Regions from separate parts of the Kitasatospora sp. NPDC087861 genome, predicted to be linked through region 2. Evidence: riboswitches for the same ligand, from Rfam matches in the RefSeq annotation. Region 2 holds a riboswitch; each other region holds the start of a gene.
What was found. A riboswitch is a leader RNA that binds a small molecule or an ion and turns the genes downstream of it on or off. The one in region 2 is predicted to bind cyclic di-AMP.
Positions count from the first base shown of each region.

Region 1 (9,953 bases), on a different contig from region 2:
TCCTTCGGCGGAGACGCCCCTGGTGGAGACGTCTTCGGCGGCGCCTCCGGTGGAGAACGGCTAGACGGTGAAGCGCAGTTCGGGCCGGTCCCAGGTGATCCGGCCCCGGGCGGGGGAGGTGCCGACGCGCTCGGCGCCCATCCGCAGGTAGAAGCGCTCGGCGGGCGGGTGGGAGACCACCTTGACGGCGGTGATGCCGGCCTCGCGGGCGCGCTCCAGCATGTGCGCGATCAGCTGCTGCCCGACGCCTCGCCCCTGGGCCGGGTCGGCGACGAACATCAAGTCGAGTTCGGCCGGTTCGCGGATCAGGGCGTAGAAGCCGAGCAGGTGGTCGGTGGCCGGGTCCGAGGCCAGGGACACCTCGTGCCGGGCGATGTACTCGGGGGTGACCCGGTAGCCGTCGATCATCGCCGCGTAGTCACCGCGGTAGGTGGCGGAGTCCTGGATCAGCTCGGTGAGCCGGTCGGCGTCGGCCGCTCGGGCGCGCCTGACAGTCGTTTCGATCACGCGTTCGAGTATAGTGGTGAAGTGACCTAGCAGCCATTACATTCCGAGGGTGTCCCGACGTCGGCGGTCGGCTGCCCGCAGGACCAGGACGCGGCGGGTGCGGCCGTCCTCGGGGCGGGGGAAGCGGCGGATCTCGCTGGCGACACAGTGCTCGCCGAGCGCGTACCGCAGTGGGTCGAGGTGGCAGCAGCGGCGGCCACGACCGTCGTGCAGCGGTTGGACGCGGACCTCGCCGTCCGGGGAGGTGACCCGGACCAGTTCCAGCAGGGCTTCCAACTGCCTCTCGGGGCCGAACACTTCGGGGTAGGCGAAGATCAGGTAGCCGCTCAGGGTGAGCGCGAAGGCGCCGTCCGCGAACGGCAGTCGGGGCAGCGCAGCGGCCACGTACTGCTGGGGGTGCGCGGCCGAGTCGGCGGCGAACAGCCGGCGGGCGCGGTCCCAGCTGCGCAGGTAGCGGTCCGACCGGCAGGGGCGCGGCGCCGGGTACAGGTGCGGGCGGGCGACCAGCGCGGCGGCCATCGACGCCCGGGCGGCCAGCGCGTGGGCCGCGACCTCGGGCACGGGGAGCGCGTACGCCGGGTCGGCGGCTATGACCCGGCAGCCGAGTTGACGCGCCTCGGCGGCCAGGCCGGCCGCGCCGCCCGGACAGTCCAGCAACGGCCCTGGCAGCGTGGCGAGTTGGGACCGGGTGAGGTCGAACAGGGCGCAGTACTCGTCCAGCGGACGGGAGGTGACCAGGATGTCCCGGCCCACGGCGCTCGGGTCGGCGGGGGTGTGTACGGCGGACACCCGGCCATCCGAACACGGGCCGGCCCCGCCCGCATCCGGAGTACGTCCGGGGCGCGGGTGGGGCCGGTGGGGCCTTCGGGTTCAGCGGGTTCAGCGGGTTCAGCGGCCGAGCAGGCCACGGGCGGCGGCCCGGTTCACGTTGGTCAGGCCCCGGACCAGCTGCGCGGTGAAGAGCACGAGCAGGATCCCGGTCAGTGAGAACGCGGCGATCTGCCAGGCCCCCTCGACGTAGTAGAGGTGCCGGACGTGGTCGCTGTCGTAGAAGTCGAAGAGCCGGTACCCGCGCCAGGTGGTGAAGGTCGGGAACACCCAGTGGTAGAGCGGATACAGCGCCATCGCCCAGCCGAGCACCAGGAACACCAGCGACAGGGCGAAGCTGAAGATCGCCCACGGGAGCATCACCACCTGGTACAGCACGGCCTTCCACCCGGCCGCGTCCGCCAGGCGCGCGGTGATCGCCCCCCAGGCGCCCTGGCGGACCTGGCGCACCGGCGCCGGGCCGGGCACGTCCAGCGCCAGCATGCCGCGGGCCCGGGCGCGCTCCAGCCGGCCCATGCCGCGGGCGGCGGAGGTCAGGGCGGCCAGCACGGGCACGCCGAGGACGGTGACGAAGGTGCCGATCCCCACGCAGAACAGGGTGGTCGCGAGGGCGAAGCCGACGATCGCCACCGGCAGACCGGTGAGCGTGTAGCCGATCTCGCGGTAGTAGTGGGCGGAGAACGGCGCCCACCAGACGGCCGGCGGCTGCTCGGTCCGGTGGGCCCGGGTGGAGCGCTGGTCGTCGCCGTAACCGCCGAGGACGTCCCACTCGCGGTCCAGCGTGCTTCGGCTGCTGATCATGTCCCGGCCTCGGTCCCTCGTTCTCGGTGGCTGATGCTCCCAGTCTGGCCGGACGGCGAGCCGGGGAGGATCCGGAGGCCTGGCGGATCAGGGGTGGGGTTAACCCCCGGGCCGGTCTCGGGTCCGCCTCGGGCGGGGCGGGCGGTCTGCGCGGGTGGTCGGGGACGGTCGTCGGGGAGGGTGGTCGGGGAGGGCCGGGCAGGGAGAGCCGGGCGGCCGTCCCCGCGGGTCGTCAGCCGTCCGCGCCCGGCCACTCGTCGGCGAGCAGCGAGTACAGGTGGGAGTCGGACCAGACGCCGCCCTTGCACAGGTCGTGCCGGACCCGCCCCTCCCACTGGAACCCGAGCCGGGTGAGCACCTTGGCGGAGGCCGCGTTGTCCACGTCGACCCGGGCGGCCAGCCGGTGCAGCCCGAGGGGGCCGAAGGCGAGGTCGCAGAGCAGCCCGGCGATCTCGCCCGCGTAGCCGCGGCCCCAGACCTCGCGGTCCAGCACGTAGCCGAGGTGGGCGGAGCGGTACCCGCCGAGAGTGAGGGAAGCGTGGGCGATCGGCGCGGCGTCCGCCGGGTCCTCGGCGTCGGCGCGCCGGGTGACGGCGAGCCGGTAGGTGTCCCGCTCCGGCGCCATCGCCTCCTCCAGGTAGAGCTCGATCTGGTCGGCGCAGGTCTCGCGGTCGCGCGGATCGAAGGGGAGGTACCGGGTGACCTCCGGGTCACCGAACAGCGCGTACAGCGCGTCCACGTCACCGGGGGTGTGGTGGTACTCGCGGATGGCCAGGCGGGGGCCGGTGAGTCGGACGGGGACCATGGCAGCCGACCCTACCCCCGGCCAGCGGCTACCGTTCGAGCTATGAACGACGAAGACCTGCGACTCGCCCCGCGCACCAGGGCCGCCGACCTGCTCGCCTGGGCGGCGGCGCAGGACCGCGCCCCGGTGGCCGAGGCGCCGCTGCGCGCGGTGCTGGCCCTGCTGGAGCTGGGCGAGGGCAGGATGCACGACGGCTGGCCCGAACTGACCTCGACCGCGGTGGAACACCTGCTGTACGAGCGGCTCTACCTGTACGTCCAACCCGAGCCGGAGGCGGACCCGCTGGCGTACGGCGCCGCCGTGCGGCTGGTGGTCGACCACCAGCGGGCGGCCAAGCGCCTCAACGCCAAGCGCCAGGAGCGGCTGCACGCCGAGGCCGAGTGGCAGGGCGAGGTCGCGGCCGGGCTGCTGCGCCGCGCCGACCTGGTGACCTGGCCCCGGCTGTACGCGCTGCTGCTGCACGCGCACGGGGTGGACGTCGCGGACGAGGCCGAGGTCCGGGCCTGGCTGGCCGGATTCCGGGAGCTGACGCAGGACGAGCGGCTGGCCGCGTTCGCCGCGCTGGGGCAGGCCGGCTGGTTGGACGAGGTGGACGAGCAGGGCTGGGGCCCGGCCCGGGTGCTGTCGGTCGGCATGGCCACCGATGGCGCGCGCCGGCTGCTGGAGCAGGGCCTGATGCGGCGCAGCTACCGCAACCTGGCCGAGCTGACCGCGCTGGGCCGGCCGATGCCGGACGAACTCGCCGGGGACTTCGGGGAGTTCGAGGACGCGGCGGCGGAGGCGGCGCTCGACCTGTACGGGGAGTGGACGGCGCCCGGGCTGCCGCGGCTGCTGGTGACGGAGTTCCCGGACCTCGCACCGGAGCCGGGGCAGGAGGAGATCGACACGTATCTGGCGGGGCTGGCGCAGGAGTGACGTGTGCAGGAGTGACGTGTGCGGGCGCGGCGTGTCTGAGCCCGGCGCGTCCGGGCGTGATGTGACGGAGCCCCGGCCGCGCGGTGTGCGGCCGGGGCTTCGCGGGTGCGTCAGGGGTTGAGGCCGCGCTGCTGGAGCCAGGTCTCCGGGTCGACCGGGGCGCCGCCGCCGGGGCGGACCTCCAGGTGCAGGTGCGGGCCGGTCACGTTGCCGGTCGCACCGACCTTGCCGATCTGCTGGCCGGAGCCGACCTTGCCGGAGCCCTTGATGATCGAGGAGAGGTGGCAGTACCAGATTTCGGTGCCGTCGGGCAGCGTCTCGACGATCCGGTAGCCGTACGAGCCGGACCAGCCGGCCGAGGTGATGGTGCCCTGGCCGACCGCGTAGACGGGGGTGCCGGTGTCGGCGGCGAAGTCCAGGCCGGTGTGCAGGTGGGCCCAGTAGCGGGCGCTCTGGCCGTAGTGGGCGGAGAGGTTGTAGTCGCGCACCGGCAGGGTGAGGGCGGCGGCCTTGGCCCGCTCGGCCTCGTCGGCGGCCCGCTTGGCCTCGGCCTCCTTGGCGGCGGCCTTGGCCTCCGCCTCCTTCGCGGCCTGCACGCGGGCGCCCTCCTCGGCGGCGGTGCGCTGGCTGTCGGCCTGCTGCTGGATGCGGGCGGCGAGCGCGAGGCCGGGGTCGGCGGAGAGCGCGACCGGGGTCTCGTCCGGGGCCTCGATGGCGGGGGCGGCAGCCGGGGTGGCGGAGGCGAAGCCGGTGGCGCCCAGGGTCGCGGCGACGGCAGTGACGCCGAGCAGCGGGGAGGCCCCACGGGTCTGACGCGGCATCCGGTGCCGGTTGGTCTCGACGTCCGGGCCGGAGTGCTCGGGGCTGTCCGAGCCGGGGTGGTCGAGGAGCTGGGTACCGGCTGCGGGGCCGGCCGGGTGTGCCGGGGTGTGCGTCGACGCCACGGAGGCGCGCTCCTTTCCTTCCTTCGCGCCTACCGGGTTAGCTGACGGGTTCGGAGCAGGAAGGTCTCCTACGGCCGGGCCGGAGCCCTGCCGATTCACCCCAAGGAACGTGGTTCCCCGGCTCCCTGACCTGCCCGGAGGCCGGCCGGCGGGATTAGGCGACGGCGCACGGTGCCGTCTGGGTACGGCGTTGACGACCGCGCTGCGTTATCAAACGTTAATCCTAGGAGGCCCTGATTCCAAGCCGTTCGCTCGGGACGACCGGAGACGGGCGGGGCAATCTGGGACACGATGGGCGTTTTGCGACCCTTGACCACCATTGACGCCACCTAACATGATCGGACGTCAACGAACGACCCCCCACCTGAGTACTCCTACTCATGTGCGGCCCGGCCGCGCCGCCGCATTCTGGCGCCATGAACGCACCGATGCAGTCACGCACGACGGCCGCGTACCACCTCCAGGCCGTACTGTCCTTCGCGCTGTCCGGCAGCGCCCTCGCCGTCGGAATCGCCTACCTGCCGGTCGGCGGCTGGACCCGGGCCTTCCTCGGCATCGGCCTCCTCTACACCGTCACCTCCTCCTTCACGCTGGCCAAGGTGATCCGCGACCGGCAGGAGACGAACGAGATCGTCACCCGGGTGGACCAGGCCCGGCTGGAGAAGCTGCTCAGCGAACACGACCCGTTCAAGGTCGAGGGGGCCTGAGGGGCGGACTCCGAGGGTCGGCACTCCGACTGCCTGCCGAGAGCTTGACGGCTAAGGCTATTAGCCTTAGCTTTATGGCTATCGGCAGAACGGCCGATGACCCGCACCGGCGGTCCCAGGAGGCCCACCATGAACGCCACCAGCGCCCCCAGCACCCAGTACCTCGACGTCCACGGCGGCCGGATCGCCTACGACGACACCCGGCACGGCGAGGGCACCCCCGTCGTCCTGCTCCCCGGGATGCTCGACACCCGCGCCGCGTACCGGCACCTCCGCCCCCTGCTGACCGCCGCCGGCCACCGGGTCGTCACCATGGACCTGCGCGGCTTCGGCGAATCCTCGATCGTCTGGGACGACTACTCCCCCACCGCCATCGCCGCCGACGTCCTCGCCCTGCTCGACCACCTCGGCATCGAGCGCGCCGTCCTGGTCGGCAACTCCTACACCGGCGCGACGGTCGTCAAGGTCGCCGGGGACGCCCCCGCCCGCGTCGCCGGCATCACCCTGCTGGACGCCTTCATCGAGAACCCGCCGCCGAACGCCCTGATGCGCGGCGTCGTCCGTGCCATGGGCGCCGCGCTCGTCCACTGGCCCGCCTTCTGGGGCCTGTACCACCGCAAGCTCGCCTTCCCCGGCGCCAAGCCCGCCGACTTCGACGCGTACGTCGACGGACTCGTCGCCGCGCTGCGCACCCCCGGCCGCAAGACCGCCACCCGCGGGCAGGTCGCCGGCGACTCCGCACCGGTCGGCTGGACCGAGGCCGTCCGCTGCCCGGCGCTCGTCGTCATGGGCAGCAAGGACCCCGACTTCCCCAAGCCGGAGGTCGTCGCCGACCGGCAGGCCTCGGCGCTGGGCGCCCGGAAGGTGATGATCGAGGGGTCCGGGCACTACCCGATGGCCGACAACCCGCAGGCCACGGCCGACGCCCTGCTGCCCTTCCTCGCCGAACTCGCCTGAGCCGACCCGGCCCCGCCGCCCCTTCCACCGGAGAGACCGCACCCATGCCCCGAGTAGGACTGACCCCCGACCAGGTCGTCGGCCACGCCCTCGCCCTCATCGACGAGCAGGGCCTCGACGCCCTCACCCTGGCCGCCGTCGCCGCCCGGGCCGGGGTCGCCACCCCGTCGCTGTACAAGCACGTCAGCGGCGGCCTCGCCGAACTGCGGCGGCTGATCGCCGTCCGGGTCACCGAGGAACTGGCCGACCGGCTCGCCGAGGCCGCCGTCGGCCGCAGCGGGGACGACGCCGTCGCCGCCGTCCTGCGCGCCTACCACGCGTACGCCACCGAGCACCCGCACCGCTACACCGCCCTCCCCCAGGCCCCGCAGCCCGACGACGACCTCACCCACGCGGCGGCCCGGCTGGTCGGGGTGATCATCGCCGTCCTGCGGGAGTACGGCCTCGACGGCGCGGAGGCGATCCACGCCGCCCGCACCGTCCGCTCCGTCGCCCACGGCTTCGCCTCCCTCTCCATCGGCGGCGGCTTCCAACTCGCCGAAGACCTGGCCACCACCCAGAACCGCCTCATCACCGTCCTCACCACCGGCCTCCGCACCTGGCCCACCCCCTGACCCCACCGACTTCCCCGGCCAGCGCAACAGACCGAGAAGTCGGACTCGCCGACTTCTCGCGCAAGGCAAGCGCGAAGCGCACCTGACATGGCCGGCGGGCCCACACGCACGATCGGGCCGGGACGAGAAGTCGGCGGGGCCGACTTCTGGTGGCGGGTGGGGGTGGGATGGCGGGGTGGTGTCGAACTGGTTGTCGGGGGCGGTGGGGGTGGACGGGTTAGTGTGGCCGGGCTGACTGGTGGTCATGACCGGGGACCGCCGACCCCTTGGCGGAGGTCCACGTGCCCGCACTGCTGGCGAGGGCGCGGCGGTGGTACCGGCGACTGCTGGACGGGGACGCGCGGGCGGAACGGAACGCGCTGGGTGTGCTGCTCGGGCTGACGGCGGTGCTGGGCCTGCTGCCGATCGCGCTGCCGTACAGCTGGCCGCCGTCCGCGCTGGTGCTGCCGCTGGTGGTCGGCGGGCTGCTGCTGCGGCGCGGGCAGTTGCTGGTGCTGGTGTGCGTGGCACTGGCGGGTGGTGTGCTGGGCGCGGTGGTGCAGGACCCGCGCGGGGTGCGGATCGGGGTGACCCTGGTGCTGGCCGCGACCGGGGTGACGGTGCTGGCCGCGAACCGGTTCCGGCACCAGCTGGGCCTGCGCGGGACGCAGGGCGATTCGATGCTGCTGGAGCTGGCCGAGCACACCCGGGCACTGGCCCGGCTTCCGGAGCGGCTGCTGGACTGGCACTTCGACAGTGCGCTGGCACCGGCCGGCGGCACCTCGTTCTCGGGGGACTTCCTGCTGTGCGCCCACCGTCCGGAGGAGGACCTGCTGGAGCTGGTGCTGGTGGACGTGTCGGGCAAGGGCAGCCGGGCGGCGGCCCGCTCGACGCACCTGTCGGGCGCGTTCGCGATGCTGCTGGGCCGGGTGCCGCCGGAGGCGTTCCTGCCGGCGGCCAACGACCACCTGATGCGGATGGGCTGGGAGGACGACTTCGCGACGGCCGTCCACCTCGCGCTGCGGCCGGCGACGGGCGACTACCGGCTGTTCAACGCCGGCCATCCGGCGCCCGCGCAGTACTGCCGGGCGGACGGCGGCGGCTGGGAGCGGTCGGGCCACGGCGGCCCGGCGCTGGGCCTGGTGTCGGGCGCGCCGTATCCGGCGGTGTCGGGACGGCTGCGGCGCGGCGACTCGCTGCTGCTGTTCAGCGACGGCGTGGTGGAGGTGCCGGGCCGGGATCTGGACGAGGGGGTGGGCCGGCTGCTGGCCGCGGCCGAGCCGGTGGTGCGGACCTGGCGGACGCAGCAGCAGCTCACCCGGGGTGCCGCGGAGCGGCTGGTCCGGACGGTGGCGCCGGACGCGGCGGACGACCGGACGCTGGTGCTGGTGAGACGCCTGGGCCCCCATTCGGCCGCTCCAGCACCCGCTTGAGAAATGAGGTATTAAGAATTAAGTGCCCGTTCGGGCACCCCTAGGGCACCCACCCCCTCGGAGCGGAAAGGCCGGGTATCCCGATGGACCTGACCTCGCCGTGGGCCTCCCCCTCCGAGGACGAGAGCCGGACGCCGCGCAGCAGTCCCACCGCCCGCAGCGCCATGCGCTGTGTGCGCTTATTACTCGGCTGCACCACCGCCGCCGACCTGCTCGGCACCGTCCTCGCCGAGGGCCCGGGCTGGATCACCGGCGAGGGATCCGCGCTCTACCTGCTGGATTCCGTCGGAATGCTCCGGCTGACCGCCTCGCACGGGCTTCCGGACTGGGCCCACGAGCGCTACAGCACCGTCGATCCGGCCAGTGACCTGCCCGCCGCGATGGCCCTGCGGCTGCGCCGCCCGTACCTGCTCAGCCCCGAGCACACCAGCATCGACTACCCGAACAAGAACGCCGGCATGGGCACCGGAATGGTCGCCGTGATCACCCTGCCGATGATCGTCGACGAGCGGCCGGTCGGCGTCCTCTCCCTCGCGCTGGCCCACCGGGGCACCGTCCCCCACCGCGACCTGGACGTCCTGGAGACCATCGGCGAGGCCTGCGCCCACCGGCTGTCCCACCTGCTCGACCACGCGGACGCCCGAATACCCCGGGGCCCGGCCGAGACGCCGCAGGACGGGGACGGGAGCCTCCCCGCCGGGCTGGCCCACCCGATGCTGTCGCTCGCCGTCCGGGCCGCCGGGCACGGTGCCTTCGAACGCGACCTGGTCACCGGGGAGAGCTACTGGGACGCCGCGGCGTTCCAGGTCACCGGCCAGCCCGCCACCGCCGACGGCTCCGCCCCGGAGCTGGACCGGATCGTCCACCCCGAGGACCTGCCGGACGTCCAGGCCGCGCTCGCCGAGGCGCTCGCCACCGGCGGGCGGTACCGGATCGAGTACCGGGTGCTGCGCCGGGGCGGCAAGGTGGCGCGGATCGAGGAGACCGGCGAGGTGATGCTGGACGTCCACGACCGGCCGGTCCGGGTCGCCGGGCTCCTCACCGACCGAGAACAGAGCCGCGCGCAGAGCCGGGAGCAGGGCCGGGAGCAGAACCGAGAGCAGCGCGGCACCCCCGCCGGGGCCCGGACGGCGCTGCTGCTCGCGCTCACCCGGGCGCTGTCGCGGGCGGTGACCGTCCGGGACGTCACCACCGCCGTCACCGACGTCGCCCGCCCCACCTTCGGCGCCGCCAGCATCGTGCTGGACCTGGTGGACGAGGGCCGGCTGCTGCCCGTCTCGCACACCGTGTACGGCGGGCCGCGCCGCACCGAGCTGACCCGCCTGGCGGACCTCTCCGAGGACGTGATGCAGCACGCGCTGACCCGCTCCGCCCCGCTGTTCAGCGAGCCCGGCGCGGGCCGGGTCCGGCACGGCCCGCTCACCCCGGCCGCCTGGGCGGTGCTGCCGCTGGTCGCCTCCGGG
Region 1 covers NZ_JBIUUS010000016.1:177,612-187,564, reverse strand. Annotated here, with positions in the region: gene ACIOJE_RS23260 (hypothetical protein) at 1-64, shown strand, start outside; gene ACIOJE_RS23255 (GNAT family N-acetyltransferase) at 61-507, opposite strand; gene ACIOJE_RS23250 (hypothetical protein) at 544-1,296, opposite strand; gene ACIOJE_RS23245 (sensor domain-containing protein) at 1,396-2,136, opposite strand; gene ACIOJE_RS23240 (GNAT family protein) at 2,369-2,941, opposite strand; gene ACIOJE_RS23235 (hypothetical protein) at 2,984-3,856, shown strand; gene ACIOJE_RS23230 (M23 family metallopeptidase) at 3,967-4,800, opposite strand; cyclic di-AMP (ydaO/yuaA leader) riboswitch at 4,813-4,971, opposite strand; gene ACIOJE_RS23225 (YiaA/YiaB family inner membrane protein) at 5,229-5,507, shown strand; gene ACIOJE_RS23220 (alpha/beta fold hydrolase) at 5,637-6,464, shown strand; gene ACIOJE_RS23215 (TetR-like C-terminal domain-containing protein) at 6,509-7,078, shown strand; gene ACIOJE_RS23210 (PP2C family protein-serine/threonine phosphatase) at 7,360-8,490, shown strand; gene ACIOJE_RS23205 (SpoIIE family protein phosphatase) at 8,574-9,953, shown strand, end outside.
Region 1: linked by a shared signal. The riboswitch ahead of ACIOJE_RS23230 (M23 family metallopeptidase) and the one ahead of ACIOJE_RS24570 (LysM peptidoglycan-binding domain-containing M23 family metallopeptidase) in region 2 are both predicted to bind cyclic di-AMP.

Region 2 (9,953 bases):
GTCTCGTCGGCGAGGCCCGCCACCGCGCCGCCGTCGATGCCCGGCCCGGTGCCGATGCTTGCGAAGGTCTGCTCCACCGTCTTCCTCCATCTGCCATATTGCAACATGTGCAATGAGGGTTGCACATGTTGGCATCACGGTTCTAGCATCGGCGCCGGATCACGGTCAACGGAACGGCCGCCGCAGACGAGGAGCCCAGCAGATGCCGCGACAGGACACCCCGGGCCCGACCCGACCCGGTCCTTCCCCGACGGCCGTGTGCGTGGGCGAGTCCATGGCGGTGCTGCTGCCGGACCGGCCGGGCCCGCTGGAGGCGGTGGAGAACTTCCGGCTGTCGGTCGGCGGTGCGGAGTCCAACGTGGCCGTCGCGCTGGCCGCACTCGGCGTGCCGACCGCCTGGATCAGCCGGGTCGGCGACGACGGCTTCGGCCGCCGGCTGCTCGACGAGGTCGCCGCCCGCGGTGTGGACGTCTCGGCGGTCGCCGTCGACCCGCACCGCCCCACCGGCGTCTACCTCAAGGAGGTCGGCGGCGCCACCGGCCACCGCCACGACCTCGGCCCCGGCCGGAGCCGGCTGCACTACCACCGGCGCGGCTCCGCGGCCGCCGCGCTCTCCCCCGCCCTGCTGGCCGACCCGGCCGCCGCCCGACTGCTGGCCGACGCCCGCCTCCTGCACCTGTCCGGCATCACCGCCGCGCTCTCCGACGACTGCCTGGCCCTGCTGCGCGCCCTGCTCGCCGAGCGCCGCCCGGGGCGGATCGTCAGCTTCGACCTCAACTGGCGCCCCGCACTCTGGCACGACCGCGACCCGGCCGTCCTGCCGCCACTGCTGGACGCCGCCGACCTGCTGCTGCTCGGCGCCGACGAGGCCGAGGCCGCCTTCGGCACCGGGGACCCGGCCGCGCTGCGCCGCCGCTTCCCCAGCCCCGCCACCGTGGTGGTCAAGGACGCCGCCCGGCTGGTCACCGCCCTGGAGCGGGACGGTACGGCGGTGGCCGAGCCCGCCCTGGCCGTCGACGTGGTCGAGGCCACCGGCGCGGGCGACGCCTTCGCCGCCGGGTACCTGGCCGGCACCGTCCACGGCCTGGACCAGCGCCGCCGGCTGCGGCTCGGCCACCTGAGCGCCGCCTGCGCGCTGACCGCCCACGGCGACCAGGCCGAGCTGCCGTCCGCCGCCGTGGTGGCCGCGCTGCTCGACGCCTCGCCCGCCGACTGGGCCGCCACCCGGGTCTCGGCGACGGGCATCACCGGCCCGGCCGTCCCCGCGGAGCGGTCCCACGACGCCCTGCGGGCCCGGGCACAATGAGCACGAACCCGAGCCCGAACGACCCCGGCGGAGCACGATGAGCCAGACCGTCACCCGCGCCCTGCGCATCCTCGCCGAGCTCGGCGGAGGAGAGCGCTCCCTCGACCAGCTGGCCGAGGTGCTCGGCGTCCACAAGACGACCGTGCTCCGACTGCTCCAGAGCCTGGAGGAGGAACGGTTCGTCTACCGCGACGCCGCCTACCGCTACCACCTGGGCGCCGGCCTGTTCGCCCTGTCCGGCCTCGCCCTGGAGCAGCGCGGCGTGCGACGGATCGCCGCCCCGCACCTGGCCGAGCTGAACGCCGCCACCGGCCAGACCGTGCACCTGGCCGCGTACGAGGGCGGCGAGGTCGTCTACATCGACAAGTTCGACTCCCGGCACCCGGTCAGGATGTACTCCCGGATCGGCCTGCGCGCCGCCCTGCACAGCGCCGCCGTCTCCAAGGTGCTGCTCGCCGACCTGCCGCTGCCCGAACGCCGCCGGGTGGTGGCCGGGATCGACTTCACCCCGCACACCCCGCGCACCCTCAGTTCGCCCGAGGCGCTGCTCGCCGAGTTGGAGAAGGTCGCCGCCCAGGGCTGGGCGCAGGACCACGCCGAGCACGAGGCGTTCATCAACTGCGTGGCCGCGCCGATCCGGGACAGCAGCGGCCGGGTGGTCGCCGCCGCGTCCATCTCCGTCCCGGACGTCGTCCTCCCCTACGAGCAGGTGCTGGACCTCCTCCCGCAGCTGCTCGCCACCACCCGCAGCATCTCCGCCGACTGCGGTTGCCCGGAACAGAACTGATCCACCGTCAGAACGTAAGGAAGCTCATGAGCGACAAGACCGAGATCCGCACCGACGGCGCTCCCGCCCCCGCCTGGATGTTCTCCCAGGGCGTCCGCAAGGGCCCGATCCTGCAGGTCTCCGGCCAGGGCCCGCAGGACCCGGCGACCGGCGAGTACCTCCACCACGGCGACGTGAAGGCGCAGACCCGGCGCACGCTGGAGAACGTCAAGGCGATCGTCGAGGCCGGCGGCGCCACCATCGAGGACGTGGTGATGTTCCGCGTCTACCTCACCAAGCGGGCCGACTTCCCGCTGATGAACGAGGTGTACGCCGAGTTCATCGAGGAGAACGTCAAGCCCGGCGGTGTGAAGCCCTGCCGCACCACGATCTTCGTCGAGCTGCCGCAGGAGCCGATGCTGGTCGAGATCGACGCCCAGGCCGTCGTCGCCTGAGCCCCGCGACCGACGGGCAGTCGCACTCGCCCCGCGACCGACGAACGGTCGCACGAGTCCCACGGCCGGCAAGGCGCCTGAACCGCATGACCGACGCAAGGGCCCGGACGCACCCCCGACGTCCGGGCCCTTCGCCGTGCCCCGCGCTCACCGCCCCACGGGCACGCCCTGCTCGACCGCCGCGCCCGAGTGCGCCACGATCCGCCCCTCGCCCGCCGCGCCGCCGCGCCGGTCCAGCGCCGCGGAGAACACCGTCACGCCGAGGGCGACGACGGTCAGCAGCCCGCCCACCCAGTTCGGCGCGGCGTAGCCGAGGCCGGCCGAGATGACCAGCCCGCCGAGCCAGGCGGCCAGCGCGTTGCCCAGGTTGAACGCGGCGATGTTGGCGGCCGAGGCCAGCGTCGGCGCGCCGGCCGCCTGGTCCATGACCCGCTTCTGCAGCGGCGCGACGGTCGCGAAGCCGAACAGCCCGATCAGCGGGATGGTGACGATCGCGGCCACCTTGCTGTGCGCGGCGAAGGTGAAGGCGAACAGCAGCGCCGCGAGCACCGCGAGGATCACGGTGAGGCTGCGCATCAGCGCGCGGTCGGCGAACCAGCCGCCCAGCAGGTTGCCGACGAACAGTCCGACGCCGAACAGGAAGAGCAGCCAGGTGACGCTGCTCGGGGCGAAGCCGGCCAGTTCGGTCATCATCGGCGTGATGTAGGTGAACATCGCGAAGATGCCGCCCCAGCCGAGCACGGTCATGGCGAGCGCCGACCAGAGCCGCAGGGTCCGGAAGGCGGCCAGCTCGGCGCCGAGCCGGGCGGCCTCGGCCCGTGGCTGGACGGGCACCAGCGCCGCGATCCCGGCGAGGCCGACCAGGCCGAGCCCGGCGACGACGTAGAAGGTGGAGCGCCAGCCGAAGTGCTGGCCGAGCAGCGTGCCCATCGGGACGCCGAGCACGTTGGCGGCGGTGAGGCCGGTGAACATCAGGGCGATCGCACCGGCCCGCTTGTGCGGGGCGACCAGGTCGGCGGCGACCACCGAGCCGATGCCGAAGAACGCGCCGTGCGCGAAGGCGCTGACGATCCGCCCGACCATCAGCAGCCCGAAGGCGGGCGCTACGGCCGCGATCAGGTTGCCCACCACGAACAGGCCCATCAACGTCAGCAGCATGCCCTTGCGGGGTGCCCGGGTGCCGAGGATGGTGAGCAGCGGTCCGCCGATCACGACGCCGAGCGCGTAGCCCGAGATGAGCAGGCCGGCGGTGGGGATGGAGACCGAGAAGTCGCCGGCGACCTCGGGCAGCAGGCCCATGATCACGAACTCGGTGGTGCCGATGCCGAAGGCGCTGATCGCCAGTGCCAGGAGCGCGAGGGGCATGAGGGACCGCTTTCCGTAGAGATATCTTTGCGCGTGCAACTACCAGCGTCGACAATACGGAGGTTCACAGATGCTTGCAAGCGCTGCCTATCTCCAGCGACAGCAACCCGACGACGGCCCCGACACGCCACTTGCCACACCCCTCGGCAGACATTAGGTTAGGCTCACCTAACCTAATGGAGGTCCATCATGAGCCCGTCCGCCCGCGACGCCGAGGTGCCCGAGCCCACCACCGCCGAACGGGTCCACAGCCTGCTCAGCGCGACCTCCTCGCTCACCGTCCGCGCCTGCGGCGAGCACCACGACCTGGAGAGCCCGGTCTCCGTCCACGACTCCCGACTGCGCCTGCGCGCCCCACTGGGCACCCCGCTCACCACCGCCGCCGCCGGCGCCACCGAGGGGCTCGCGGTCGTCCTGGACGTCACCGACATCGCCCCCGTCGCCGTCCGCGACCGGGTCCGCGCCCGCCTCACACTGGCCGGCCGGCTGCACCTGGCCCACCTCGCCGACGACGGCCTGAGCGTCCACCTGCGCGTGGACGTCGCCCACGCCGTCCTCGCCACCCCGTACGGCACCGGCGCGCTCACCGCCGACGACCTCGCCCTCGCCACGCCCGACCCGCTGGCCCGCTACGAGGCCGCCATGCTCACCCACCTCGCCGACGACCACGCCGACGCCCTCGCCGTCCTCACCCGCCTGCTCGACCCGGACCTGCTCGCCCAGCACCCGGACGTCCGCCCGCTCGCCCTGGACCGCCACGGCCTGGTGCTGCGCCTGGACCACCCGCACGGCCACCGCGACGTCCGCCTGGTCTTCCCCGAACCGGCCGCCGACACCGAGGACTTCGGCCACCGGATGCACCAGCTGCTGACCGCCACCCAGCACGGCCTGCCCGCCCACCGGATCTGAACCAGCAGACCGACATTCTGACGTACCGTCAATTCCGCTCGACGGCGGCCTCCTCCAGGATCACCCGCCCCATCCGCGCGTACCGCTCGGGGCTGCGCCGACGCATGGTGAGCGCCAGCACGATCCCGCCCACGAAGGCCCCGATCACCAGGTACGGGATCAGCCGGAACAGCAGCGTCCCGGCGGCCGCCCCGGCCGCGGTGTCCTTGTTGAGCACGAGCAGCGCCACCACCCCGGCCATCGCCACCCCGCCCAGCAGCGGTGCCACCAGCGTGCGGAACCAGTGCTTGGTCTCCGGGTGCCTGCCCTGCACGTGGAAGTACCCCACCACGGCGAAGGAGCAGAGCGTCTGCACGATCAGGATCGCCATCGTGCCGAGCAGCGCGAGCAGCGTGTACAGGTGCGCGTACGGATCCATCCCCGCCACCAGGAACGCCGCCACCAGCGCGCCCGCGATCCCCGACTGCACCACCGAGGCGACGTGCGGCGAGCCGTACCTCGGGTGGGTGCGGCCGAGCGCCGGGAGCAGGAACCCCTCCCGCCCGATCGCGTACAGGTAGCGGGCCGCACACTGGTGGAAGGCCATCGCGCAGGCGAACGAACCGGTGACGACCAGCCATTGGAACACCTTCACCGCCCAGGCCCCGAGGTACGCGCCCAGCGGGTCGAGGAACAGGCTGTTCCCGTCCTTGCCCGGCACCGCGCCGCTCGCCACGTCGATCGCGTGCCGAACCCCGTTGCCGGACACGATCATCCAGGACACGAACACGTAGAACAGCCCGACCCCGACCACCGAGACCAGGGTCGCCCGCGGCACCACCCGCTTCGGGTCCCGGGACTCCTCGCCGTACATCGCGGTCGACTCGAAGCCCACCCAGGAGCAGAACGCGAAGAACAGGCCGAGGCCCGCCGCCGCAGCGCCCGAACCCCCCACCCCCGTCAGCGCGTTCAGCGGGTTCACCGCCTCGCCGACGATGCCGTCCGGCCCGCCGCCGCCCACCAGCACGGCCAGCGCGACCGCGCCCAGCACCCCGATCTCCAGCACCAGCGCGACCCCGAGCAGCCCCGCCGTCAGATGCAGGTCGAACCAGGCCATCACCCCGATCACCACCAGCCCGAACAGCGCGTACCAGCCCCACCCCAGGTCCACCCCGAGCTGCGAACGGACCAGTCCGCGCAGCGAGTAGGCGAAGAAGCCGATGACCGAGGCCTCGAACACGATGTACGCGAGCACCGCGAGCAGCCCCGAGGCCATCCCGGCGACCCGGCCGAGCCCGTGCGAGATGTACCCGTAGAACGCCCCGGCCGCGGTGATGTGCCGGGCCATCGCCACGTACCCGACCGAGAACACCGTGAGCACCACGGTCGCCAGGACGTACGCGGCGGGCGCGCCGACGCCGTTGCCCTGCCCGACGACGATCGGCAGGTTGCCGGTCATCGCGGTGATCGGGGCGGCGGTGGCGATCGCCATGAACACCACGCCCACCAGGCCGACCGAGTCCGCCTTCAGCCGGTCGACCCCGCCTCCCCCGGTCTGCCCGTCGACCGTTTCCCCGCTCCGGACGGCCATCCGTCCTCCTCCGCGCGCCATGGCTCCACCGCCCGCCGAACCGCCGGGCGCCGACTGCCCGACAGCATCGGGGCGCGGCGAGAGGCCTCGCAAGAACAGATCGTCGGACCGGTCGCGGGCAGGTTGACGCCCTGTTCGGTTCCACTCACCCGCGCTCGAACGAGCCTGCCCGGAAAGGGCGTCGGCCGAAAAAGGCGTTGATCGGAAAGGGCGTCGGCCGGAAAAGGCGCTGGCCGGCCCGGCACACGAGAGAGGTCTCGTGTGCCGGGCCGGCCTGGGCGTGTCCCGCGCCCATGTCCGCTGCCGCGGCGATCACCCGGTCGAGCGGTCACCCGACATGACCATCCCGGGAGGTCGTTCCGCCCGTAGCAGCGGTGGCTTCTCAAGCGGTACGGGTCAGAGCGCGACGCCGTGGGCCCGCAGGTAGGTGACCGGGTTGATGTCCGAGCCGTACTCCGAGCCGTTGCGGATCTCGAAGTGCAGGTGCGGGCCGGTCACGTTGCCGGTCGCGCCGGAGAGGCCGATCTGCTGGCCCACGGTGACGGTCTGACCGATCTTCACACCGATCGAGGAGAGGTGCGCGTACTCGGCGTAGTGGCCGTCGGAGAGCTTGATCTCGACCTCGTTGCCGTAGGCGCCGCCGTTGCCGGCCTTCACCACGACACCGTTGGCGACGGCGCGCAGCGGGGTGCCGGTGGAGGCGACGAAGTCCTGGCCGGTGTGGTGGCCGGAGGCCCACATCGAGCCGGCCACGCCGTAGGCGGTGCCCAGCTTCGGGTTGGCCAACGGCGCGACGAAGCCGGACGTGGCGGCGACCGGGGTGGCGGTGACCGCGGCGACCGGCGCGGCGGTCTGCACCTGGGTCTGGAGCTGGGCGGACGGCTTCGCGGCCTCGGTCCGGACCTCCAGCTGGGCCTTCGGCTTGGCGGCGGTGTCCGAGGCGGCCGGAGCGGCCGGCTTGGCCGGGGCGGTCGCAGCGGCGTCCGAGGACGGCGCGGCAGCGGCGGCCTGGCCGGCGATCGCGAGCTGCTGGCCCGGGAAGATCAGGTTCGGGTTGCCACCGACGACCGTGCGGTTGTGCGCGTACAGCGCCTCCCAGCCACCGTCGACGTGCTTGGCGTCGGCGATCTTCGACAGGGTGTCGCCGCTGACGACGCGGTAGCTCGCCTGCGCGGGGGCCTGGGTGGCGGGAGCGGCACTGGTCGAGGTGGTGCTCTGCGCGACCGGGGCGGCCGGGACGGTGTAGGCCTGGGCGCTCATCGCGGTGACGAGCGGGAGGGCGAAGGAGGCACCGGTGACGGCGGTGGCGATGCCGATGCGGGCGGCGCGGGGCAGGGCGATACGACGAGCCTGAGCAGGCATGGGATTTTCCTCTCCGACGCCTGCGAGGTGAGCTGTCGGGTTCGGGCTGGAGTTGCCCGGCCGCATGCGCGGCTTCACCCCTAGCCGGCCCTGGATCCGGTCACGCGAGAGCGTGCCGTTCCGGTCCGGCGACTTACCTGTGGGTCCCCCGCTCCTGCCGTACAGAGTTCAGTTCGAACCACCGGACAGCGGCAGGACTCGGCGTTCCGCCCGGAGGATCCGTCCGGGCTGGCCGGGCGGTCGCTGAACTAAAACCCATCCATTCGAGTGAAGCAATGTCGATCACTTGAACCGGCAACCACTGCGCGGACCACGGTGACCCTCCGCATGATCCGCCGCACTGTACGTGCACAATCCATTCACCCGGCGCCACTGATCCACGACGCTGCGCCCATCCCGCCAGCACAGCGCACCCGGCCGCTCACGCACCGCCCACCATCAACACACCCCCCGGTGACCCTTGTCACGTACACCCCACTGGGCGCAGGATCAGGCCGTGACCACCTCTGAGGCCGGCAACCTGCGTCTGGGCACCGCGCAGGGCCGCTGGGTACTTCTGGCGACGGTGCTCGGCTCCAGCATGGCGCTGCTCGACAGCACCGTGGTGAACGTCGCGCTGCCCCGGATCGGCGCCGATCTCGGCGCCACGCTCGCCTCCCTGCAGTGGACGCTGAACGCGTACCTGCTCACCCTGGCCGGGCTGATCCTGCTCGGCGGCGCGCTCGGGGACCGGTACGGCCGGCGCCGGGTGTTCCTGATCGGCGTGGTCTGGTTCGCCGCCGCCTCCGCGGCCTGCGCCGCCGCCCCGGACATCCAGGTTCTGATCGCCGCCCGCGCCGTCCAGGGCATCGGCGGGGCGCTGCTCACCCCCGGTTCGCTCGCCATGCTGCAGGCCGTCTTCCACCCGGACGACCGCTCGGCGGCGGTGGGTCTGTGGTCGGGCCTCGGCGGGGTGGCGGCCGCGGTCGGCCCCTTCGTCGGCGGCTGGCTGGTGGACGGCCCGGGCTGGCGGTGGATCTTCCTGCTGAACCTGCCGCTCGCGGCCGCCGTGGTCGCGGTCACCTCCCGCTTCGTCCCCGAGAGCCGGGACGAGAGCGCCGTCGGCCGCTTCGACGTCCCCGGCGCGCTGCTCGCCGCGCTCTCCCTCGGGGCGATCACCTACGCGCTCACCGCTGCCGGGGAGGGCCTGTCCCCCGCCGTCTGGATCAGCGGCGCCCTCGGCCTGCTGTTCGGCGCGGCCTTCCTCACGGTCGAGCGCCGCACCGCCGAGCCGATGCTGCCGCTCGGCCTCTTCTCCTCCCGGCTGTTCACCGCCGTGAACCTGGTCACCCTGTGCGTCTACGCGGCGTTCAGCGGGGTGTTCTTCCTGCTGGTGGTGCAGCTGCAGATCGTCGCGGGCTTCTCCCCGCTGGTCTCCGGCCTCGCGCTGATCCCGATCACCGTGCTGATGCTGACGCTGTCGGCGCGCGCCGGGCGGCTCGGCAAGCGGATCGGCCCCCGGATCCCGCTCACCGTCGGCCCGCTGCTGTGCGCCGCCGGGGTGCTGCTGATGCTGCGCACCGGCCCCCACTCCTCCTACTGGGCGGACGTGCTGCCCGCCGTCGCGGTGATGGGCTGCGGGATGGTGCTGCTGGTCGCGCCGCTGACCGCCACCGTGCTGGCCGCCGTCGAGGTCCGGCACGCGGGCATCGCCAGCGGCGTCAACAACGCCGCCGCCCGCGCGGCCGGGCTGCTCGCGGTCGCCGCCCTGCCCGCGTTCGCCGGGCTGAGCGGCGACGCCTACCGGGTGCCGTCCGCGGTGGACTCCGCCTTCCACACCGCGATGCTGATCTGCGCCGGGCTGCTGGTCACCGGCGGGCTGACCGCCTTCGCCACCGTCCGCGGCAACGTCCTCGCGCCGGCGGACCACCCCGTAGCCGAGCCGGACTGCGAGTGGTCCTGCGGCACCACCCCGCCGCTCGACCCGGGCCATGTGCGCACGGAAGAGGGCCCCACCACCGGATCGGCGGCAGGGCCCTCGGCCGGCTGAGGCACCGGCTGGAGTGCTGGCTGAAAGACCGTCAGAGAATGTCGCCCGGCGCGTACTTGGCGGCCTCCGGGTAGGCGGCCGCGACGGCCTCCACCTGGCGGACCACCTCGGCGACCTGGGCACCGGCCGCGCCGGTGAAGGACAGCCGGTCGGCCAGCAGCGCGTCCAGCGCGGCCCGGTCCAGCGGGATC
Region 2 covers NZ_JBIUUS010000018.1:36,393-46,345, reverse strand. Annotated here, with positions in the region: gene ACIOJE_RS24605 (alanine racemase) at 1-77, opposite strand, end outside; gene ACIOJE_RS24600 (sugar kinase) at 263-1,306, shown strand; gene ACIOJE_RS24595 (IclR family transcriptional regulator) at 1,344-2,093, shown strand; gene ACIOJE_RS24590 (RidA family protein) at 2,120-2,527, shown strand; gene ACIOJE_RS24585 (MFS transporter) at 2,675-3,892, opposite strand; gene ACIOJE_RS24580 (DUF2470 domain-containing protein) at 4,082-4,801, shown strand; gene ACIOJE_RS24575 (APC family permease) at 4,830-6,371, opposite strand; gene ACIOJE_RS24570 (LysM peptidoglycan-binding domain-containing M23 family metallopeptidase) at 6,768-7,733, opposite strand; cyclic di-AMP (ydaO/yuaA leader) riboswitch at 7,736-7,917, opposite strand; gene ACIOJE_RS24565 (MFS transporter) at 8,230-9,762, shown strand; gene purB (adenylosuccinate lyase) at 9,794-9,953, opposite strand, start outside.

Region 3 (9,953 bases), on a different contig from region 2:
GCTGGCGGAGATTCCGCAGGTCAAGGTGTTGAACCTGTTCGGCGCCGGGTCGGCCCGGGTGGGCGTGCTGTCCTTCGTCGTCCAGGACTGGAACAGCTCGCACTTCTCGGCCGCGCTGTCCGCCGAGTACGGCATCGGGGTCCGCGACGGCCTGTTCTGCGCGCACCCGCTGCTGCGCACCCTGCTGGGGGAGGAGGACGTGGCCCCTTCGGAGTGCGGGGCGCCCGAGCCGTCGCTGCCCGGCGAGCGCAGCCTGAACGCGATCCGGGTGAGCTTCGGGGCCGGGACCCCGGACGAGCACGTCGACCGCTTCCTGACCGCCGTCCGCGAGCTGGTCACGGACGGTGCGGCGTGGAACTACCGCAACGAGGGCGGCCGCTGCGTCGTCGACACGCGCCGGGAGGGCTGACCGGGCCGGCCGGGGCTACTCGTCCAGGCCGAGGGCGAAGGCGGCCTCGAGGTCGTGCTGGGAGTAGGTGCGGAAGGCGATCTGGGTCTCGGTGTGCGCCACCCCCGGGACCTTGTTCAGCCGACCCGGGATGACCTCGGCCAGGTCGTCGTGCCGGCGCACCCGGACCATCGCCACCAGGTCGTAGCCACCGGTCACCGAGTACACCTCGCTGACGCCCTCGATGGCCGCGATGGCCTCGGCGATCTCCGGGATGCGGTCGACACTGGTCTTGATCAGGACGATGGCGGTGATCACTGTTTCGGGCTCCTTCGTGGGGTGCCGCCAGCGTATCGGGCGTCAGCCGGGTCGTCGCGGGGGGTGGCTGACCACCGTGCAGGCGTAGAGGAAGCCCGCCGAGAAGCCGATCACGTGGACCAGATAGGCAACCCCGGGCCCGGCCGAGTGGACCGACCACCACTGCAGGGCGAACCAGAGGCCGAGCACCAGCCAGGCCGGGAAGCGCAGCGGCAGGAACAGCAGCAGCGGGACGAGCGTGGTCACCCGGGAGCGCGGATGGAAGCGCAGGTAGGCGCCGAGGACGGCGGAGATCGCGCCGGAGGCGCCGATCAGCACCCGGGTGGAGTCCGCGGAGTGCGCCTCGGCGAGGGCGAAGCCGTACGTGGCCAGGCTGCCGGCGGCCAGGTAGAAGAGGGCGTACCGGGCCCGGCCCAGCCGTTGTTCGACGGTGGGGCCGAAGACGTAGAGGAAGAGCAGGTTGCCCAGCAGGTGCAGCCAGCCGGCGTGCAGGAAGAGCCCGGTGAGGACGGACAGCGCCGGGCGCTTGCCCGGGGTGGGCCTGGCCGGGCAGCCCGGGGCCGGCTCCGGGGCCTCGGCCAGCTGCTCGGCGGTCAGCGGCCGTCCGGCCAGTACCTCGGCGGGGATGACACCCCAGCGCTGCTCGTACCGCTGCTCCGCGCAGAGCTGGGCCTGGCCGGTGCCGTAGAGCGGGTTGAGCCCGGCGGCCGGGCCCAGCAGGAACACCAGGGTGTTGACCGCGATCAGGGCGTAGGTGACCACCGGGGCGGGCACGGCCGGGCGGTCGCCCCGCGCGTCGGTGTGCCCGGGGGCGGTCAGTGCCATGCGGCCAAGCATCCCTCCGGCCAGGGCGTGTGACACCGCCTTGTACGGCAGGTGGACTAGCCCTGCGGTTCCCCTGACCGGTGGCCGGGATGGTTGCCTCAGGCAATAGGCTTGGGGCGGGCATTCCCGCCTCCCGCCGCCGACGCCGGGGCTCCGGGGGGAGCGCCTAGCCCACCCAGGGACCACCCGAGAGGACCCCCGATGACCGTCCCCGCCCTGACTGCCGAGACGCGCTGGCGCTGCACCCCGTGCGGAAACCTCACCCGCTTCGACCTGACCCGCACCGCGCGGGTCACCGAGTTCCTGCACTTCGACCTGGCCGGCGAGTCCAAGGTCGAGGAGACCGAGGTGCTGAGCGAGACGGTCGAGTCGGTGCGCTGCCGCTGGTGCAACGCCGTGGACCAGGTCGAGCTGGTGGCCCGTCCGGGCGCCGAGGGCGCGGAGGCCCCCGCCGAGCAGGGTTGACGCCCGACGGTCCGGTGGACGGGTGCGCGGCGCGCCCGGCCACCGCACTGGGACAATACAGACAGGACGCACAGAACGTGACGACAGGGGCGGCGGCCGCGGGCCGTGCCCCGTAGGACCAGGATCGGAGCCGAGGACGTGGTGGACGCAGCGAGGGAGCCCGCCGAAGCGCAGGGGCTTCAGCCCGCTGCGGACGCGCAGGCGCCGGCCGCGGACGCGGCCCCGTCCGAGTCCGCGGCCCCCGGCGGGGCGGCGGACTCCGGCGAGCGCGGTGGCACCGACGGGTCGGCGGAGGCGGAGCTGGCCGTCGAGAAGCTCGACCGGCCGCTGCCCGAGGGCGTGCGCCGGCGCGTGGTCGGCCTGGCCTCGGACGCGCTCGGCGGACTGCCGCAGGGCGAGCTGCCGCAGAGCCTGCGCCAGTACGTCAAGTTCACCCCGGCCCGGCGGGCCAAGTACGCGGCCACCGCGCTGGCCGCGGCGCTGGAGTCGGAGCCGGCCTTCCGGGTGCGGATAGCGGAGCGGCTGCGGCTGGGCCAGCCGGACCTGGTGAAGGCGTTGGAGTCGGGCAGTGTCCCGGGCGCCGCCGATCCGATGGACGTCGCGGCCGCCGCCTACCTGGTGCGCTCGGCCGGTTGGAGCCGGCTGGTCGCCGAGGCCGGGGAGGAGGCCGAGCGGGCCGGTGCCGAGGGCGCGGTCGCCGAGGCCGCCCGGCTGGTGGAGAAGCTGCAGGCCGAGCTGGCCGAGCTGCGGGCCGCCGCGCGGGCGGACCTGGACCGGCAGCGCGCGGAGTCCGAGGACGTCCGCCGGGAGGCCGAGTCGCTGCGCAAGAAGGTGCGCTCGCTGGAGAGCGACACCCGCCGGGCGCAGGCCGAGACCCGGCGGGTGGCCGGGGAGCTGGAGGCCGCGAAGGCGCAGGCGGCGGCCGAGCGCGGCGCCGCGGAGACCGAGGCCCGGCGGTTGCGGCACCGGGTCGGGGAGCTGGAGACCGCCGCCGAGCAGGGCCGCCGGTCGGCCCGCGAGGGGCGCAGCGTCGAGGACATGCGGCTGCGGCTGCTGCTGGACACCGTGCTGCAGTCGGCACAGGGGCTGCAGCGGGAGCTGGCGCTGCCGGTCTCGCAGATCCGCCCGGCGGACCTGGTGGAGGCGGTGGTGCCGGAGTCGGCCTCGCCGCACGACGTGGCCCGGCGCGGCCTGGCCGACGACGATCCGGCGCTGCTGGACCAGCTGCTGGCGATCCCGCAGGTGCACCTGGTGGTGGACGGCTACAACGTGACCAAGACCGGCTATCCGGCGCTGCCGCTGGAGCAGCAGCGGATCCGGCTGCTGGGCGGGCTGGCGATGCTGGCCCAGCGCACCCAGGCGGAGGTCACCTGTGTGTTCGACGGGCAGGACCTGGACGTTCCGGTGATCATGGCGCCACCGCGCGGTGTGCGGGTACGGTTCAGTCGGACCGGGGAGACCGCGGACGAGCTGATCCGTCGTCTGGTGCGGGCCGAACCGCAGGGCCGGCCGGTGGTGGTGGTATCCACCGACCGGGAGGTCGCGGAGGGCGTGCGGAAGGCGGGCGCGCGCCCCGTGGCCTCCGTTCTGCTGCTGAACCGGCTGGCCCGGCCCTGACCACTGTCCGGGCGGGATGATGCCTGGTCAGCGCCCTGTTTGCGAGGGTGTGCACATCCCGTGAATTCAGCGGGGGAAATGGAGTTCACGCCTTCGGGGGAGTGGCAAAACGCGTAGATCTTCACTAGGGTCTGGCGTCAAACCTATTTTCCGGATTCTCACCTGATCGGGTGAGGCCGATGGAAGAAGGAGCAGTTCCCTTGGCCTCCCACCGCCGTCCCAAGCAGCCGAGCCGCGCGCGGGTCTCCGTGCTCACCGCCGCCGCTGCGACTGCGGTCGCACTCTCCGCGCAGGTCGCCGCGCATGCCGCGCCCCAGCCGAACAAGAGCGACGTGAAGGCGCAGATCGACCAGCTCCAGCAGGATCAGGAGCAGGCGGCGGAGAAGTACAACGGCGCCAAGGAGCGGGCCGACCAGCTCCGCAAGCAGGCCGACCAGCTGCAGGACCAGGTGGCCCGCAGCCAGGACCAGATGACCCAGCTCCAGACCGGCCTGGCCGGGGTGGCGGGCGAGCAGTACCGCACCGGCGGGATCGACCCGTCCGTCCAGCTGATGCTCTCCTCCGACCCGTCCGGCTACTTGGAGAAGGCCTCCACCGTCCAGCAGGCCAGCACCAGCGAGACCGAGGCGCTCAAGGGTCTGCTGGACCAGCAGCGCCGGCTGGACCAGGAGAAGACGGAGGCCGCCGCCGTCCTGGCCTCGCTCGACTCCACCACCAAGGACCTGAACCAGGCCAAGTCGGACGTCAACCAGAAGCTCAAGGCCGCGCAGGACCTGCTGAACTCGCTCAGCGCCTCGGAGCGCGCCGCGCTGCGCGCCCAGCAGACGCAGGACGACCGGGCCTCGCGCGGCAGCGAGCGCACCGACCTCGGCAGCCTCCCGCAGGCCGGTGGCTACGCGGGCGTGGCCGTCGCCAAGGCGATGAGCAAGCAGGGCTCGCCGTACGTGTGGGGCGCCACCGGCTCGAGCACCTTCGACTGCTCGGGCCTGATGGTCTGGGCGTACGGCCAGGCCGGCATCTCGCTGCCGCGCACCTCGCAGGAGCAGGGCAACGTCGGCACCCGGGTCACGCTGGACCAGGCCCAGCCGGGCGACCTGGTCATCTACGGCCCCGACCGGCACCACGTCGCGATGTACATCGGCAACGGCATGGTGGTGCACGCGCCGCACACCGGCGACGTGGTGAAGGTGATGAAGGCCGACGCGATGCCGATCAACACGATCCGCCGGGTCTGACGGCCCGACACGCCCGTTGGCCCCGCCCGGGCCTGTGATCCGCGCCACCCTCCGACCGGGGGGTGGCGTTCGGGTTTGCCCGCCGGGCGAGCACATCGTGAAAGACGATCAGCTTTGCGTGTGGCAGTGATCACCATCTGTCATATTCACCAAAGAACTTTGGTCTTCTTCCGTCTTTTTTCTGACAAGGATTTGAACGGATCACGGTTCAGTTACTAGGGTCGTGCTTCGAACCACCGCACTGTCGATCGCCCAGCCGGGGTGGCGGCGGTGGTTTCCGTCGAGTTCGCGACGCAGCGGGGCGGGCCGTGTGCCTGCCCGACGGGGAGCCCAGCAGTCGGGGGCGCTGTCGAGCGGAGCCGGGGAACCACGTTCCTCCGGGGTGAATCGGCGCCAGGTCGGCCGGTGGAACGGCCGTGAGGCGTCGTAGGGCATGCTTCCGGCCCGAACCCGTCAGCTCACCCGGTAGGCGGCGCAGGAAGAAGGAGTCCGCCTTCGTGGCGTCCCATCGTCGTCCCAAGCCCGCCGGCCGCGCCCGGGTGTCGATCCTGACCGGCTTCGCCGCCGCGGCGGTCGCCATGTCCGCGCAGTCCGGTGCCCACGCGGACCCGCAGCCGACCAAGGACCAGGTCAAGGAGCAGGTCGACCAGCTCTACGAGCAGGCCGAGGTCGCGACCGAGAAGCTCAACGGCGCCCAGGAGAAGCAGCAGCAGCTGCAGAAGCAGGTCGCCGGCCTGCAGGACCAGGTGGCGCGGCAGCAGGCGCAGGTGACCGACCTGCAGGGCGGCCTGGCCGAGATCGCCGGCGAGCAGTACCGCAACGGCGGCATATCCCAGACCGTCCAGCTGATGCTCTCCGCCAGCCCGGACAACTTCCTGAGCCAGGCCGACACCCTGAACCAGGCCGGCAGCACCCAGAAGGGTCAGCTCACGCAGCTCCAGGAGGAGCAGCGCAAGCTCGACCAGGTGCGCTCCGAGGCCCAGGGCAAGCTCGCCGAGATGGAGAGCACCACTCAGCAGCTGAAGGCCGCCAAGGACGAGGTCCAGGGCAAGCTCAAGGCCGCGCAGGACCTCCTCAACACCCTGACCGAGCAGGAGCGCCAGGCGCTGCGCGCGGCCGAGGAGAAGGCCGCCGCCGACGCCAAGGCCAAGGCCGACGCCGCCGCGAAGGCCGCTCAGCAGCAGGCCGCCGCCCAGCAGAGCGCCGACCGCTCCTCCCGCGACACCAGCCGCACCGACCTGAGTGCCCCGCAGACCTCCGCGCCGACGGCCCCCAAACCGGCCGCAGGCAGTTCGCGCGGTGCCGCGGCGCTGTCCATCGCCGCCTCCAAGCTCGGCACCCCGTACGCCCGCGGCGGCACCGGTCCGAGTTCCTTCGACTGCTCCGGCCTGATGGTCTGGGCGTTCAACCAGGTCGACGTGTCGCTGCCGCGCACCTCGCAGGAGCAGGCCAACGCCGGCACCCGGATCGGTACGGACCTCTCCCAGGCCCAGCCCGGCGACCTGCTGATCTTCTTCGGCGACGCCCACCACGTGGGGATCTACGCCGGCAACGGCCAGGTGCTGCACGCCCCCAAGCCGGGCGCGTCGGTGCGCTACGAGGCGGTCTCCAACATGCCGCTGACCTCCATCGTGCGGGTCTGATCCCCGCTCAGGTCCTGACCGGCCCGGCCTTCCACCACGGAAGGCCGGGCCTGCGGCTTTTCCGGCGACTCGGGCTGGTGTCCGATTACTGGTCAAATATTCGAGTTGGTAGGGGTTTGGACTCGGTTGCCCGGACTCGCTAACGTCTGCCACCGGACTCCCGCTTCGAGGGCCGCCCCTTCGGTGCGGCGGCGGGGCCGCACCGCAGGATTGGAGCCGCTGCCGCCATGCCCGTGCACCGCCGTTCCCTACTGCTCGCCCGTGCGCTGGTGCTGACCGCGGCCGCCGCCACCGCCCTCGGCGTGACGACGGGCGGCAGCGCCCAGGCGGCCCCCGGTACGCCGGACACGCCCACCCACAAGGACGTCAAGGCGCAGGTGGAGCAGCTCTACGACGAGGCCGAGCAGGCGTCGGAGAAGTACAACGCCGCGCAGGACGCCCAGCAGCGCCTCCAGGGTGAGACCGCCATCCTGCAGGGCGAGGTCGCCGCCGCCCAGGACCAGCTCAACCAGCTGCGCGGCGACCTCGCCACCGTGGCCGGCGCCGAGTACCGCGGGGGCGGTATGGCCCAGACCGTCCAGCTGATGCTCTCCACCGACCCGGAGGGCTACCTGAACCGGGCCCGCACCCTCGGCCAGGCCGCCGAGCGGCAGCAGGAGACCCTGCACGAACTGGTCACCCGCCAGCGCCGGCTCGACCAGCGCCGCACCGAGACCTCCGGCAAGCTCGCCGACCTGGAACAGGCCCGCCGCTCGCTCGCCGACAGCAGGCAGCAGATCCAGCAGCGGCTGGCCATGGCGCAGCGGCTGCTCAGCAGCCTGGGCGCCGCCGAGCGGACCCGGCTGGCCGTCCAGGACGCCCGGGACGCCGAGTGGCGCGCCACCCGCGGCACCGACCGGCTGGACCTCGGCTCCGCGCCGCCCGCCTCCGAGCGCGGGGCGGCCGCGCTGGCCGCCGCGGTGCGGACGATCGGCTCGCCCTACGTCTACGGATCCACCGGGCCCCGCGCCTTCGACTGCTCCGGTCTGATGTACTACAGCTGGCGGCAGGCCGGAGTGACCCTGCCGCGCACCTCGCAGGCCCAGGCGTACGCCGGTCAGCGGGTCAGCCTCTCCGAAGCGCGGCCGGGAGACCTGGTGATCTTCTACCGGGACATGCACCACGTCGGCATGTACGCCGGCGGCGGGGTGATCGTGCACGCCCCCTACCCGGGCGCCAAGGTCCGCTACGAGAGCGTCAACGCGATGCCGGTCGCGGGGGTGGTCCGGCTCTGAGCCCGACGCCGTCCGACCCCGACGGCCCCCGGCCGATATGCGGGGACCGCCGCGTGCTGTCCCGGCGCGGTGCGCTGCTGCTCGCGGCCGGCGGGCTGGCCCAGCTGTCGCTGCCGCCGGCCGTCCCCGCGGCGCCGGCCGGGCGGGCGGTGGACCGGCGGGCCGAGGTGGCCGCGCTGCTGGACGCGCGGTCCCGGGCGCTGCCGTTCGGGCCCGGGCCCGCGGTGGTCGAGGCCGGTTACCGCAACCTGGTGCTCGGCGCGGCCGGCGGGCCGGACCGGCTGACCGCCGCCGCCGACCTGGCGGTCCGGGTCGCCGGGTACGACGAGTACCCCGTGGTGTATCCGCGCCGGATCGAGCTGGTCCGGGCCGACGGCGGCTGGCGGGTCGAGCGGGAGGAGAGCGCGAGCGGTCCTCCGGCGCTCTGGGACCTCGGCCCCGCCCGGTCCGCGGCGGGCGCGCACTGCCTGGTGCTCGGCCTGGCCGACGGGCCCGACCCGACCGCCCTGGCCGCGGTGGCCGACCGGGCGGTGCCGGCCGTGAGCGAGGTCTGGGGCACCGGTTGGCCGGGCCGCCTGCTGCTCGAACTGCCGTCCACCGAAGGTCAGTTCGCCCGACTGCTGGAGGCCGACCCGGCAGGCTGGACGGGCATGGCGGCGGTCACCGTGGCCGCCCCCGGCGCGCCCTGGCACACCCCCGCGGACCGGGTGCTGGTCAACCCCGAGGCGTACGGGCGGCTCAGCGACTTCGGCCGGCAGGTGGTCGTCACCCACGAGGCCACCCATGTCGCCACCAGGGCCGACACCCGGGCCTGGACGCCGCTCTGGCTCTCCGAGGGCGTCGCCGACTGGACCGCCTACCGGGGCTCCGGCCGCCGCCCGCAGCAGATCGCCCCCGAGCTGACCCGGGACGTCGCGGCCGGCCGGCTGCCCGCCGCGCTGCCGGCGGACCAGGCCTTCACCGCGGGCGCCGACGGCATCGCGCAGGCCTACGAGCAGGCCTGGCTGGCCTGCGAGCTGGTCGCCCGGCGCTACGGGCCCGAGCGGCTGGCCGTGCTCTACCGGGCGGTCGGCGCCGCAGACGGGGCGGGGGAGGACCGGGAGCAGCGGCTGGACCGGCTGCTCCGGGCCGAACTAGGGCTCGGCCTGGCCGAGTTCACCCGACTCTGGCTGGACGAGGTCGCGGGGCTGGCGCGTTAGGGAGCGTCCGACCGTTCCCGCCGCGCGACCGGTCGGTCCCTAGCGCCGCTGCTCGGCCGGGAGGCCGGGCCGGTCGATGCCGTCCAGCAGGTCCTGCTCGTACGCGATGCCCGGGCGCACCGGGTAGGCGGGCGACACCGGCTCGGGCGCGGCCAGCACCACCGTCGGCGGCAGCTGGGACGTGCCGCGGGTGGAGCGCCAGAGCCGGACACAGGAGAGCACGGTGGCGGCCAGCAGCAGGAGGTTGCGCAGGCTCAGCACGGCGATCGCCCAGGGCTCGCTGGCCAGGACCTGGGTGAACATCGTCGGGAACTCGACCAGCGTCAGCGGGCAGGCGAGCAGGATCAGTCCGGCCACCGGCCGTTGGCTGGTGCCGCGCACGGTCAGGCAGACCGCCGCGACGCCGACCAGCCACACCAGGTACTGCGGGCTGATCACCCGGCTGGTCACGATGAAGATGAGCAGCGCGCACAGCGCCGCGTCGTACATGGTGGCCGCGTTGCGGCGCTTGGCCGTGAAACGCCAGAGCAGCAGCCAGGCGAAGCCCAGCAGGGTGCCGGCCATCATCACCTTGCTGATCACGCCGACCCACGGCCCGAGCATCTCGGGGGAGCCGTAGTTCATGGTGACCCTGCCGTCCCACGCCTCCGCGATCCGGGCGTAGTGCAGCGGCAGTGCGCCGAGCGACTCCACCTCGATGCCGCGGTCCTTCTGGAAGGCCAGGAAGTCGAAGGCGCCGTTCATGCCGGCCGCGAGCAGGAAGCCCACCGAGACGGCGGTGGCCGCGGCCAGCGTCCAGGAGCGGCGGGTGCGGCGGCCGGAGGGGGTGCCGATCAGGCCGAGCAGGGGCCAGACCTTGACGATGCCGCCCAGACCCAGCAGCATCCCGCCGATCGCCGGGCGGCGGATCAGCGCCAGCAGGCCGGCCAGCGCGACCACGGTGACGACGATGTCGAAGCGGTTGTAGATCATCGGGCCGAGCAGGGGAA
Region 3 covers NZ_JBIUUS010000014.1:170,661-180,613, reverse strand. Annotated here, with positions in the region: gene ACIOJE_RS21245 (aminotransferase class V-fold PLP-dependent enzyme) at 1-409, shown strand, start outside; gene ACIOJE_RS21240 (Lrp/AsnC ligand binding domain-containing protein) at 425-706, opposite strand; gene ACIOJE_RS21235 (rhomboid family intramembrane serine protease) at 749-1,531, opposite strand; gene ACIOJE_RS21230 (hypothetical protein) at 1,733-1,996, shown strand; gene ACIOJE_RS21225 (NYN domain-containing protein) at 2,297-3,613, shown strand; gene ACIOJE_RS21220 (C40 family peptidase) at 3,814-4,848, shown strand; cyclic di-AMP (ydaO/yuaA leader) riboswitch at 5,183-5,335, shown strand; gene ACIOJE_RS21215 (NlpC/P60 family protein) at 5,346-6,491, shown strand; gene ACIOJE_RS21210 (NlpC/P60 family protein) at 6,719-7,765, shown strand; gene ACIOJE_RS21205 (hypothetical protein) at 7,819-8,964, shown strand; gene ACIOJE_RS21200 (glycosyltransferase 87 family protein) at 9,004-9,953, opposite strand, start outside.
Region 3: linked by a shared signal. The riboswitch ahead of ACIOJE_RS21215 (NlpC/P60 family protein) and the one ahead of ACIOJE_RS24570 (LysM peptidoglycan-binding domain-containing M23 family metallopeptidase) in region 2 are both predicted to bind cyclic di-AMP.